3 regions of the Streptomyces sp. NPDC030991 genome follow, and region 3 is predicted to be linked to each of the others. Evidence: riboswitches for the same ligand, from Rfam matches in the RefSeq annotation. Region 3 holds a riboswitch; each other region holds the start of a gene.
What was found. Region 3 has a riboswitch for cyclic di-AMP ahead of ACZ45E_RS05825 (M23 family metallopeptidase). Riboswitches for the same ligand answer to the same signal wherever they lie in the genome.
Positions count from the first base shown of each region.

Region 1: linked by a shared signal. The riboswitch ahead of ACZ45E_RS27420 (C40 family peptidase) and the one ahead of ACZ45E_RS05825 (M23 family metallopeptidase) in region 3 are both predicted to bind cyclic di-AMP.
Region 2: linked by a shared signal. The riboswitch ahead of ACZ45E_RS31215 (C40 family peptidase) and the one ahead of ACZ45E_RS05825 (M23 family metallopeptidase) in region 3 are both predicted to bind cyclic di-AMP.

Region 1 covers NZ_JBVIFR010000016.1:58,458-62,660, forward strand. The annotation lists gene ACZ45E_RS27410 (ATP-dependent Clp protease proteolytic subunit) at 27-662, shown strand; gene ACZ45E_RS27415 (hypothetical protein) at 670-978, shown strand; cyclic di-AMP (ydaO/yuaA leader) riboswitch at 1,375-1,506, shown strand; gene ACZ45E_RS27420 (C40 family peptidase) at 1,510-1,983, shown strand; gene ACZ45E_RS27425 (ATP-binding protein) at 2,123-2,581, opposite strand; gene ACZ45E_RS27430 (helix-turn-helix domain-containing protein) at 2,866-3,717, shown strand; gene ACZ45E_RS27435 (DUF397 domain-containing protein) at 3,777-4,010, shown strand; gene ACZ45E_RS27440 (8-amino-7-oxononanoate synthase) at 3,994-4,203, opposite strand, start outside.
Region 2 covers NZ_JBVIFR010000021.1:48,663-52,865, forward strand. The annotation lists gene ACZ45E_RS31210 (hypothetical protein) at 272-625, shown strand; gene ACZ45E_RS31215 (C40 family peptidase) at 667-1,869, opposite strand; cyclic di-AMP (ydaO/yuaA leader) riboswitch at 1,878-2,046, opposite strand; gene pcrA (DNA helicase PcrA) at 2,408-4,203, shown strand, end outside.
Region 3 covers NZ_JBVIFR010000002.1:515,426-519,628, reverse strand. The annotation lists gene ACZ45E_RS05835 (M16 family metallopeptidase) at 1-5, shown strand, start outside; gene ACZ45E_RS05830 (M16 family metallopeptidase) at 23-1,390, shown strand; cyclic di-AMP (ydaO/yuaA leader) riboswitch at 1,627-1,800, shown strand; gene ACZ45E_RS05825 (M23 family metallopeptidase) at 1,813-2,601, shown strand; gene ACZ45E_RS05820 (GntR family transcriptional regulator) at 2,833-3,519, shown strand; gene ACZ45E_RS05815 (HPr family phosphocarrier protein) at 3,715-3,996, opposite strand; gene ACZ45E_RS05810 (bifunctional acetate--CoA ligase family protein/GNAT family N-acetyltransferase) at 4,174-4,203, shown strand, end outside.

The DNA of each region.
Region 1 (4,203 bases), on a different contig from region 3:
TGACGAGCACAGGAGGCGCGAGCACCATGACCCGTCCGTCCGGCCGCTATGTCCTGCCCGAGTTCACCGAGCGCACGGCATCGGGGCACCGCACGCTCGATCCGTACGCGAAGCTGCTCGAGGAGCGCATCGTCTTTCTCGGGACCCCGATCGACGACACGTCCGCCAACGATGTGATGGCGCAGTTCATGCACCTCGAATACACGGCGCCCGACCAGGACATCTCGCTGTACATCAACTCGCCCGGCGGCTCGTTCAGTGCGATGACGGCGATCTACGACACGGTGCAGTACGTCAGTTGCGCGGTGGAGACGACCTGTCTGGGGCAGGCCGCGTCCGTCGCCGCGGTGCTGTTGGCCGCCGGAGCACCGGGGAAGCGGATGATGCTGCCCGGCGCGCGCGTGGTGCTCGACCAGCCCGCGCTGCCCGAACCGGCCCGGGGCCAGCCCACCGATCTGGAGATCCAGGCGCGCGAGATCGTGCGGACGCGCGAGCGGTTGGAGGAGTTGCTCGCGCGCCATTCGGGGCGGGAGAAGGAGCAGGTCGGCCGGGACATCGAGCGGGACATGGTGCTGGACGCGCACCAGGCCCTTGCGTACGGCCTGGTGGACGCCGTCGTGCGGAGCCGCAAGAGCGCGCTCGGCGCGCAGGGTGCGAGGTGACCGGCCGGTGTACCCGTCCGAACTGCCGCCGCTGCCCGCGCTGACCCGGGCCGAGTGCGACCTCGTGGACAGCTATCTGGCGGTGGTCGATTCGCTGGCGCGGATCAATCCGGCGCGCGGCGACGACACCTATCGGGGGCTGCGGGCGGCGCAGGCGCTGGTCGGCCGGGCGGTGGCGCTGCGGGACGCGCTGGAGCTGATGCACCGGCGGGGCGAGAGCGAGGTGCACGCGGCAACCCTGACACGCGCGTTGCGCGTCCTTGACGGCGAGAAACGAACACAGAGGGTCGCTCTGCCGCCAGAAACGGTCAGTTGATGCCACAGCTCGGGCGGACTGTCTGCCGTCGCGCCGAAACGGTCCAGATGGTGTACCGCCGAATGGCGTAGACAGTGCTACAGAATCCAGTCGGTCGCAGTTGCGCTCCGACGGTACGCAGAGACCGGAACAAGCCGTTCCGCCGCTGGTACGAGCGTGGTCGGGGGTCGCGGACGGGGTTCGAATGCCGCACTGTCCACCTGAACGGGTCAAGCGTGAGGAGCCTCACTTACCGCCGGTTCGACTCGGCTTCGCCTCCACAAGTGCGTGAAGATCCCTTCCGACGACAAGCCCCCGCCGCCGCGGCGGGGCGGTCCGTGCGGACGCCGAGTCCTGCCGCCGCGCGGATGCCAGGTCGACAGAAGTGCACCGGCAGGAGTGGAGGACCCAGGCACGACGGGCCGCCGGCCCATCTCGACGGAGGTGGCGTCCGAGTGGTCCTTGGGGTGAAGCCGCAGACCGCGGCCGGGCATCTTCGCCTGCCCGAACCCGACAGGTCACCCTTCACAGGCGGCTGACGAAGGGTTGCGCATGACTGCGCTCAATCGTGTTCCCTCGCTGCTGACCCGGGCGGGTACCGCGTCGGCCCTGACGCTGGCCGTCGCCGGTGCCGGAATCATGGTTCCCGGTACCGCGTCCGAGGCGTCGGCCGTGGCGGTCTCGACCAAGGCTCTGAAGGTCGCGGCCTCCAAGAAGGGAGCGCCGTACAAGTGGGGCGCCTCGGGGCCGCACCGGTTCGACTGCTCGGGCCTGACGCTCTACTCGTTCAAGCGGGCGGGCAAGAAGCTGCCGCGCACCGCCGGTCAGCAGTACAACAAGACCCGCCACGTCGCCCCGTCCCATCGCAGGACCGGGGACCTGGTCTTCTTCCACTCGGGCCGGAGCGTCTACCACGTGGGCATCTACGCGGGGAAGGGGCGGATCTGGCACTCCCCGAAGACCGGGGACGTGGTGCGGCTGCAGAAGATCTGGACGCGGAGCGTCTGGTACGGCCGGGTGCGCTGACCCCGCCGCACGGCAGCCTCTGGGACGGGCCGGGCGCCAGGCCCGTCCCCACGCGCGCTCGCGCAGGGCTCCGGTGCCTCCGGGGGCATTCGGCGCGCTCCGGCGTGCCCGGTGGTTCCGGGATCGCGGCCCGGTGCCGTCAGCGGGCGGGCAGGGGGCGGGTGGGGCCGTCGTTCATGCTGATGATCCAGGGCAGGGAGATCCACACGGTCTTCCCGCCCTCCGGCGTGGGTGACACCGAGAGCCTTCCGCCGCACTCCGCGGTGAGGGAGCGGATGATCACCATGCCGCGGCCGTTGTCCTGCTGCACGGCGGCGGGCAGGCGCTTGGGGTAGCGCGGATGACTGTCCGTGACGCCGATCCGCAACTGTTCGTCGCGTTCGAGTTCCAGGTCGACGGTGAAGGTGGGCGACTGGCCCAGGGTGTGCTGCACGGCGTTGGTCGCCAGTTCCGAGACGATCAGGCGCACGATGTCCGCCGCGTCGGAGTCCCGCGGCATGCCCCACTCCGCCAGTACGTTGCTCACGTACCCGCGGGCGGCGGAGACCGAGGCGGGATCGCTCGGCAGCGTGACGGATGCTTCCTGGTGGTCTGCCATGGCGACGTCGTCCCTTTCCCACCGGGACCGCGCCTGCGACTCTGGCGGTTCGCTGGCGTGCGGCCTCCGACTTCTGCTTCGCGACAGAGTGCCACTTGGTTGCCCTCCCGCGGTGCCGATCCCCCAAGATATGCATATATCTGTCGCTCGAAGCGGTGAACTCTGCGACGGTAGACCGTATTTGGGCGAGCGCTCGCCGGTTCCTCTACCGTCTGCTCAGCGGCCATGTGGCACGGGTCGGGGAGAGCCCGGCCGCGAGGCCCGAGGAGCGTTGAGGAGTCGGCATGAAGTACGGTCCCGCTGTCCGCCGTCGCAAACTCGGCGCGGAGCTACGCGCGTTACGGGTGCAGGCCGGGCTGACCAGTGGGGAGGCCGCCAAGCTGGTCGGCTGGCACCAGTCGAAGGTGAGCCGGATCGAGACAGGGCGCAGTGGTGTGAAGGCGTCGGACGTGCTGCGCCTGCTCGACGCGTTCGAGACGGAGAATCCGCGCCAGCGCGAACTCGTGGTCGCGCTTGCGGGTGCCGAGGATGCGGGCGGGCAGCACTGGTGGCACGCCTATCGGGGGCTGCTGCCGCCGTCCTACCGCGATTTCATCAGTCTGGAGTCGCAGGCGTGCCGCATCCGGACGCTGGAGACGAGCGTGGTCCCGGGGCTGTTGCAGACGCCCGAGTACGCGCGGGCGGTGACGCGTTCGGTGCTGACGGGGATGCCCGAGCGGCACATCGAGGCCTTGGTGGAGGTGCGGCTCGCGCGGCAGGACGTGTTGCGGGCGCAACCGCCGCTGCGACTGAGCGCGGTGCTCGACGAAGGGGTGCTGCGGCGCGAAGTGGGCGGATCCGGCATCCTGCGGCGACAGCTTGCACATCTGGCCGAGGCGGCGCAGATGCCACATGTCCGAATTCAGGTGCTCCCTTTTTCGACAGGTGGCCATATCGGCCTCACCGGCCCTTTCGTTGTGTTCTCATTTCCGAACACATCTGATCTGGACGTGGTTGTTCTCGACCATTTGACGAGTAGCCTCTACCTCGAGCGGAAAGAAGACCTCACGGCGTACACGGACGCCTTCGATGCTCTTCTCCTCCGCGCTCTGTCACCCGAGGACTCGTTGGAATTCATCGCACAGATCGCCGGATAGCCGAGCGGACGAGGACGCCGACACCTCGCCCCGGGCCCGGCACTGCGTAAGGGGGCACCATGAATGCACTGCCTCGGCACGTTCCTTCCGTTCCCTCCAGCTCGTCGCTGAGCGGCGCGCGGTGGCGGCGCAGCAGCCGCAGCACCGGCGCCAACAACTGCGTCGAGACAGCCCCCCTGACCTCGGGGCCCGCGACCGGACTGGTGGGCGTCCGCGACTCGAAGAACACCGCGGGGCCCGCCCTGCTGTTCGCGGCCCCGGCCTGGGAGGAGTTCGTCACCTCACTGCGCTGAACGCTCCGCCGGGAGCCGTGCGGCTGATCACCCGCACGGCCTCGCCGAGTTCCGTGTCGGTGAGGTCGGCGCGGGCGGTCAGCCGCAGTCGCGAGATGCCGTCCGGCACGGACGGCGGGCGGAAGCAGCCCACGGAGAGACCCGCCGCGCGACAGTCCGCGGCCCAGCGCACCGCCTCGTCGGGCGAGGGCGC
Region 2 (4,203 bases), on a different contig from region 3:
ACCGCCGGTCACGCGTCCGGCGGCGGCCCGCACAGGGGGAGCGGGACGCCGCCGGACCTTTCTCGGCGGTGGTGGCCGACTGCCGCCCTTGGTCCGGACGGCGGTGGGGAGCCGGGCACCTGGCAAGGACGCTAAACCCGGGCGTAACGGGTTGGTGACGGACTGTTCGCAATTAGTTGCTTTGTTATGGACTGTGGCAGAAAGTGACAGTCGGGTGACCGGGGATGCCCGCTGTCACCCGGGTACGGGCACCCCACTAGGCTCCGGAACCATGGACGTACTCATCCATCTCTTCGTGGGCCTGCACATCATCGGCATAGCCTCACTGCTCGGCGGCTTCCTCACCCAGATGTCCGCGATGGGGCAGGGCACCGCCCGCTTCAACAAGGCGATGCTGCACGGCGCCCTGACCATGCTGGTGACCGGCGTCGCCCTGGTCGGCCTCAACCAGGCCGACGGCAGCACCGTGAACAACATCAAGATCGGCATCAAGCTGGCGATCCTGATCGTGATCCTCGGGATCGTCTACGTGAAGCGCGACGAGGAGAAGGCGGAGAAGGGCCTCTTCGCCGCCGTCGGCGGACTCACCATGGCCAACATCTTCATCGCCGTCCTCTGGACCTGACGGGACCTGACTGAACCGGACTGGACCTGAGGAACCGCCCCTCAGGCGGGGCGCACCACGCTGTGGATCGAGCCCGTGCCGTCGTAGTAGATGGACTCCTCGCGGACGTACGCGCCCGGCTTCGGCGCGTGGATCATCATGCCGTCGCCGAGGTAGAGGCCGACGTGGCTGATGTCGTCGTAGAAGAAGACCAGATCACCGGGTTGGATAGCGGAGAGCGGCACGGTCGTGCCGAACTCCACCTGGTCCCACGTGGTGCGCGGCAGCGAGATACCGGCCGCCTTCCACGCCGCCTGGGTGAGCCCCGAGCAGTCGTAGGAGCTCGGGCCCGTGGCACCCCACACGTACGGCTTGCCCTCCTGCGACTTGGCGAACGCGAGCGCCTTCGCGGCCTTGGTGGCATAGCCGGAAGAGGCACCGGACGACGTGTCCGGCGACGTGCCGGACGAACCGGAGCCCGAGCCGGACCCCGAGCCCGAGCCTGAGGCGTCCTCCTGCCGGGCCGCCTGCTCGGCCGCCTTCCGGTCCTCCTCGGCCTTCTGCTTCTTGGCCAGCTCCGCGGCCTTCTTGCGGGCCGTCTCTTCCTTCTTCTTCTCGATCGCCGCGAGCCGCTGCTTCTCCTCGGCGGTCAGCTCGGACAGCAGCGCCCGCGCGTCGGAGAGCTTCGTCTGCACGCTCCGCTTGGACGTCTTCAGCTCGGTCTGCGAAGAGGTGAGCTGCTGGAGGTTCTCCTGCGCCTCGGTACGCTTCTTCGCGGTCGCGCGCTGCTGCTCCTGGTAGTCGTCGACCGCCTTCTTCTGGCCGGCCGTCATCCGGCTCAGCAACCGGTCCTGCGCGAAGTAGTCCTCGGGATCGTCCGCGAGAAGCATCGTCGCGGTGTCGCTCATCCCGCCCGTCCGGTACTGCTCGGCGGCGAACCGGCCCAGTTCCTGACGGGCCGCGTTCATCTTCTCGGTGCGCTGCGCGATGTCGTCGAGAAGCCTGTCGACCTGCTTCTTCTTGCCGTCGGCCTGTTCCTTGGCGGCGTTGTACTTCTGCGTGGCGACCTCGGCCTGCCGGTACAGGGTGTCGACCTTCTTCTGCACCTCTTCGACGCTCGGCCTGGCCGGCTGCGGCGCCGCCTGGGCCGTCTGCGAGAGAAGCGCGACCGACGTGAGAGCGACGGTCGTGAACCCGACCGCGGGAGTGGTGCGAAGGCCGCCCGCGAAGCGGGAGCGGGTGCGCGACTTGCGGTGCGACGCCAAGGGAGGCGACTCCTTCCGTGGTCCGCCTACCGGGTTAGCTGTCGGGTTCGGGCGTACGGAAGGCTGCCCTACGGCCGACTGCCCGCCCGGTGCTTGCCGGGCCTGCCGGGCTGTCGAGCCGATTCACCCCAAGGTCGGTTGGGTCCCCGGGCCCCTGCCTCGCGGCGTACGGGACTCGGTCGGGTCCCCGGTTCCCTGCCTTGCGGCGTACGGGACTCGGCGGGGGCTGCCCGTTCGCCGCGGTGCTCGCGGTCGGGAGGACGGACTGCCCGCGCAGCACGGTAGCCAACTCGTGTTGCTGCTGTGAAGGTTGATGTGCGATATGCCCGATACATTTTCGTGACCTTGGCGACACCGGGCCCCTCCGGTCGCGCAACGCCGCCGCTCGTCACTCGCGGCTCACCCCCTCTCACCTGCCGTGACTGGCGTTGTGACTGGCGCTGTGCCCGGCCGGACGGACGTCGCTGACCTGCACGTATGCGCGGGGTTGTGAAGGTGGCGGCGGGGTGTCAGTGGGGCGGCCTAGACTCGTAAGGCGATGAGCAGCCTCTTTGACGACAGCTTCCTGGCAGACCTCCAGAACCGGACGGAGGAGCCCCCGCCGCCGCCCGACAGCGAGCACGACGGACCGGTTCCGGAGCCGATCCCGGACGACCTGTTCGGCGGGAAGTTCGACGTGCCCCCGGCCAGGGACGCGTACTACCGCGACGGGGCGCCCCGCCCTGTCCTCGACCCGGCCGCACTCCTGGACGGGTTGAACGAGAACCAGCGGGCGGCCGTCGCGCACGCGGGCTCCCCCCTGCTCATCGTCGCGGGCGCAGGCTCCGGCAAGACCCGCGTCCTCACCCACCGCATCGCCTACCTGCTGGCGGAGCGCGGGGTGCACCCCGGCCAGATCCTCGCGATCACGTTCACGAACAAGGCCGCGGGCGAGATGAAGGAGCGCGTCGAGTCCCTGGTGGGCCCGCGGGCGAACGCCATGTGGGTCTCGACCTTCCACAGCGCGTGCGTGCGCATCCTGCGCAGGGAGTCCAAGAGGCTCGGCTTCACGTCGTCGTTCTCGATCTACGACGCCGCCGACAGCAAGCGGCTCATGGCCCTGGTCTGCCGCGACCTGGACCTGGACCCGAAGAAGTTCCCGCCGAAGTCGTTCAGCGCCAAGATCTCGAACCTGAAGAACGAGCTGACCGACGAGGAGGACTTCGCCAAGACCGCTGCCGACGGCTTCGAGAAGTCCGTCGCGCAGGCGTACGCGATGTACCAGTCGCGGCTGCGCGAGGCCAACGCCCTCGACTTCGACGACCTGATCATGACGACGGTCAACCTGCTGCGCGCGTTCCCCGACGTCGCCGAGCACTACCGCCGCCGCTTCCGCCACGTCCTGGTCGACGAGTACCAGGACACCAACCACGCGCAGTACGCGCTGGTGCGCGAGCTCGTCGGCCCGGCCAAGGACACCGAGGGCCACGACGCCGACCCCGCCGAACTGTGCGTCGTCGGCGACGCCGACCAGTCCATCTACGCCTTCCGCGGCGCCACCATCCGCAACATCCTCCAGTTCGAGGAGGACTACGCCGACGCGACGACGATCCTCCTGGAGCAGAACTACCGCTCCACGCAGACGATCCTCAGCGCGGCCAACGCGGTCATCGAGCGCAACGAATCGCGCCGCCCGAAGAACCTGTGGACGAACGCGGGCGCGGGCTCCCAGATCACCGGCTACGTCGCGGACACCGAGCACGACGAGGCCCAGTTCGTCGCCGAGGAGATCGACCGGCTCACCGACGCGGGCGACGCGAAGGCCGGCGACGTCGCCGTCTTCTACCGGACCAACGCGCAGTCCCGTGTCTTCGAAGAGATCTTCATCCGCGTCGGCCTGCCCTACAAGGTCGTCGGCGGCGTCCGCTTCTACGAGCGCAAGGAGGTCAGGGACGTCCTGGCCTACCTCCGGGTCCTGGCGAACCCGGAGGACTCCGTCCCCCTGCGCCGCATCCTGAACGTGCCCAAGCGCGGCATCGGCGACCGCGCCGAAGCCATGATCGACGCCCTCTCCCAGCGCGAGAAGATCTCCTTCCCGCAGGCGCTGCGCCGCGTCGACGAGGCGTACGGCATGGCGGCCCGCTCCACGAACGCGGTGAAGCGGTTCAACACCCTCATGGAGGACCTGCGGACCATCGTCGAGTCGGGCGCCGGACCGGCCACGGTCCTCGAAGCGGTCCTCGAACGCACCGGGTACCTCGCGGAGTTGCAGTCCTCCACCGACCCGCAGGACGAGACCCGCATCGAGAACCTCCAGGAACTCGCGGCCGTGGCGCTGGAGTTCGAGCAGGAGTC
Region 3 (4,203 bases):
GGTGACCGAGCAGCTCGCGACCATGGAATTCCACCCCAGGCCCCAGGCGGGCACGGCCAAGCCGTGGGCCTTCCCCGCCCCCGAGCGCGGTGAGCTCGCCAACGGCCTGACCGTGCTGCGCTGTCACCGGCCCGGCCAGCAGGTCGTCGCGGTGGAGGTCAACCTCGACGCGCCGCTGGAAGCCGAGCCCGCGGGCCTCGACGGCGTCGCCACGATCATGGCGCGTGCCTTCAACGAGGGCACCGACAAGCACTCCGCGGAGGAGTTCGCGGCCGAACTGGAGCGCTGCGGCGCCACGTTGGACGCGCACGCCGACCACCCCGGCGTCCGTGTCTCCCTCGAAGTGCCCGTCTCCCGGCTCCCCAAGGGGCTCGCCCTGCTGGCCGACGCCCTGCGGGCGCCCGCCTTCGCGGACAGCGAGATCGAGCGCCTCGTCCGCAACCGCCTGGACGAGATCCCGCACGAGAGCGCCAACCCGGCCCGGCGCGCCGCCAAGGAGCTCTCCAAGCAGCTCTTCCCGGCCGACTCGCGCATGTCGCGCCCCCGGCAGGGCACCGAGGAGACCGTCACCGCCATCGACGCCGCGGCCGTACGCGCCTTCTACGAGAAGCACGTACGCCCCGCCACCGGCACGGTCGTCGTCGTGGGCGACCTGACCGACACCGACCTCGACGCGCTGCTCGCCGACACGCTCGGCGCGTGGACCGGCGACACCGCGCAGCCGCGCCCGATCCCGCCGGTCACCGCCGACGACACCGGCCGTGTCATCGTCGTGGACCGCCCTGGAGCGGTGCAGACGCAGCTGCTGATCGGCCGGATCGGGTCCGACCGGCACGACCGGGTGTGGGCCGCGCAGATCCTCGGCACGTACTGCCTCGGCGGGACGCTCACCTCGCGACTGGACCGCGTCCTGCGCGAGGAGAAGGGCTACACCTACGGTGTGCGCTCCTTCGCCCAGGTGCTGCGCTCCGCGCCCGACGGCACGGGCGCCGCGATGCTCGCCATCAGTGGCTCCGTGGACACCCCGAACACCGGGCCCGCGCTCGACGACCTGTGGAAGGTGCTGCGCACGCTGGCCGCCGAGGGCCTCACGGACGCCGAACGGGACACCGCGGTGCAGAACCTGGTGGGCGTGGCCCCGCTCAAGTACGAGACCGCCGCGGCCGTCGCGGGCACCCTCGCCGACCAGGTCGAGCAGCACCTGCCGGACGACTTCCAGGCCCGGCTGTACCGACAGCTCGTCGAGACGGGCACCGTGGAGGCCACCGCGGCCGTCGTGAACGCCTTCCCGGCGGACCGGCTGGTGACGGTCCTGGTGGGCGACGCTGCGCAGATCGTGGAGCCCGTCAAGGCCCTCGGTATCGGCGAGGTGACCGTCGTCACGGGCTGACCCCGGCCCCGTACACCGCACGAAGCCCCGATGGCCACCGCGGCCACCGGGGCTTCGTGGTGTCGCTCACGTCCCGCCACGATCGGCCACGTATCGCTTATGTCCGAATTAGGGCGGAGGTTGCCTGTCTGGTCTGTGGCATGCGCTACAAAAGCCGGGATCCGTTTGTTGATTAAAAGATGTCCCGCTTAGCGTCGGTCCGGCTGTCCGCCAGACACGCTCGCGCCCGCGACACCGGACAGTCATCGCCGAGTCCCCCACGGCGCGAGCCAGGGGAGCCGGGGACCCATCGCAGTCCCTGGGGTGAATCGGACGCTCTTCCCGGCCGTGAAGGCAGGGGAGGGGGCCCGTAGGAGACCTTCCTGCTCCGAACCCGTCAGCTAACCCGGTAGGCGAGAGGGAAGGAAAGGACCAGCCACTTCATGGCGTTCACCCGTGCCACCGGGAAGCACCGTCGACCGAGCCGGCTCACGCGTACCACCGCTCGGGCCGCGGGCGTCGCGGCGCTCACCACGACCGGTGTCATCGGCGGCCTCGCCGCCCCCGCCATCGCCGCCGACACCGCGGCCGCCGAGCAGAACGGCCTGACGCAGGCCATCGCCATCGGCGACTCCCTGGCCGACCAGATCGACGCGCAGGCCTCCGCGCAGAAGAAGGCCGCCGACCAGGCCGCCGCCAAGGCGAAGGCCGAGGCCGAGGCCAAGAAGCGGGCCGAGGAGGCCAAGCGCGAGGCCGAGGCGAAGGCCGCCAAGGAGCGCGAGGCCAAGGAGCGCGCCGCCCGCGAGGCCGAGCGCAAGCGCCTCAACAGCTTCGTGGCGCCGATCAGCGGCTCGTACGTCTCCACCGGCTACCAGGCGAGCAGCGGCCTGTGGTCCTCCGGCAGCCACACCGGTATCGACTTCCACGCGGCCAGCGGCACCTCCGTGCACGCCGTCGGCTCCGGCACCGTCGTCGAGGCAGGCTGGGGCGGCGCCTACGGGAACAACATCGTGATCAAGATGAACGACGGCACGTACACCCAGTACGGTCACCTGTCGTCCATCGGCGTCTCCGTCGGCCAGGCCGTCACCCCCGACCAGCAGATAGGCCTCTCCGGCGCCACCGGCAACGTCACGGGACCGCATCTGCACTTCGAGGCCCGCACGTCCCCCGACTACGGCTCGGACATGGACCCCATCGCGTACCTGCGCTCGCACGGCGTGAACGTCTGACCCACGTACGGCGCCTCCGCGGCGCCGCGCGAAAGCCCCGGCTCATCGAGCCGGGGCTTTCGCGTGCGCAAGGCGTTCCTGTCCAAAAAATATCCATGGATTCCGGCCCGGCTTCGGAAATTCGGAGACGGTGGAATAGAGTCACCGGGCAGGCGCGTCCAGGGGAGACATTCGCGCTCGCACAAGCGTCGATCGACCGCGTTTCGCGGGGATTAAGGCGGAGGTCGGGTCATGCGCATTCCCGCACACTCGGTATGCACGGCGATTCGCGACGACATCGTCGCGGGTGTCTACGAGCGCGGCAGCAGGCTCACCGAGGAACTGCTCGCGCGCCGCTACGGGGTCTCGCGCGTGCCGGTCCGCGAAGCGCTGCGCACCCTGGAGGCCGAGGGCTTCGTCGTCACGCGGCGGCACGCGGGCGCGTGCGTGGCCGAGCCCACCGCCCAGGAGGCCGCCGACCTCCTGGAGATCCGGATGCTCCTCGAACCGCTGAGCGCCGCGCGCGCCGCACAGCGCCGTACAGAGGCTCACCTCAAGGTCCTGCGGGGCCTGGTCAGGCTGGGTCAGGAGCGCTCAAGGCGCGGCCAGAACGAGGACCTGCGCTCCCTGGGCGGCTGGTTCCACGAGACCCTCGCGCAGGCCTCGGGCAGCCCCGGCCTGATCGCCCTGCTCACCCAGTTGCGGCACAAGATCGCCTGGATGTACGCCGTGGAGACCCCGGCCCAGCCCGCCGAGTCCTGGGCCGAGCACGGCGCCATCGTGGACGCGGTGGCCCGCGGTGACGCCGAGCGGGCCCGCGCATTGACCGCCCTGCACGCCGAGCGCGCCGCGGCGGCCCACCGGCCGCGCGTCCCGCGCCCGGGAGAGCGTGTGAGGACTTCGCAACACGTAGTAAACACGGCGGCGCTCCGGCATTAACAGAGGGGCCGTATACAAAGAAGCGCGGTATTCGCCGAATGGGACGCGGGGTATTTTCTCCTGCCCCGATTCCGAACCGTATTTCCCTGCGCGCGTAAATTCGGGGTGATGTGACCCGAATGCAAAAATGGCGGAGCCGCGCGCCCCTGAGGGAAACGCGCGGCTCCGCCGGGCCGAATGGAAGGGCCCGAAGAATCAGACGGTCTCGGGAAGCTCGTCGAGCCCCTCGGAGACCAGCTTCGCCAGACGGTCGAGCGCGGCGTCCGCACCCTCGGCGTCGGAGGCCAGGACGATCTCCTCGCCGCCCTGCGCACCCAGGCCGAGCACCGCGAGCATGGAGCCGGCGTTGACGGGGTTGCCATCGGCCTTGGCGATCGTCACGGGGACGCCGGCCGCCGTGGCCGCGCGGACGAAGATGGAGGCGGGGCGGGCGTGGAGGCCCTCGGCCCAGCCGACGTTGACGCGGCGCTCAGCCATGTGATGCTGCCCTTCAGATGTCTCACGGTTGTCTAGACCATTCTCACACACCGTCGGGCAGCACTCGACGCGGACCTGGACCCGCGAGCACGCCGCCGTTCGGCTTCCTCAGCCTGCCTGCCACGCGCGCGTGACGCGACCCGTACGACTGTCGGCGCCCGGCTCTACTCTTGCGGCATGGAGACCCCGTCGGACCGGCACGCCTAC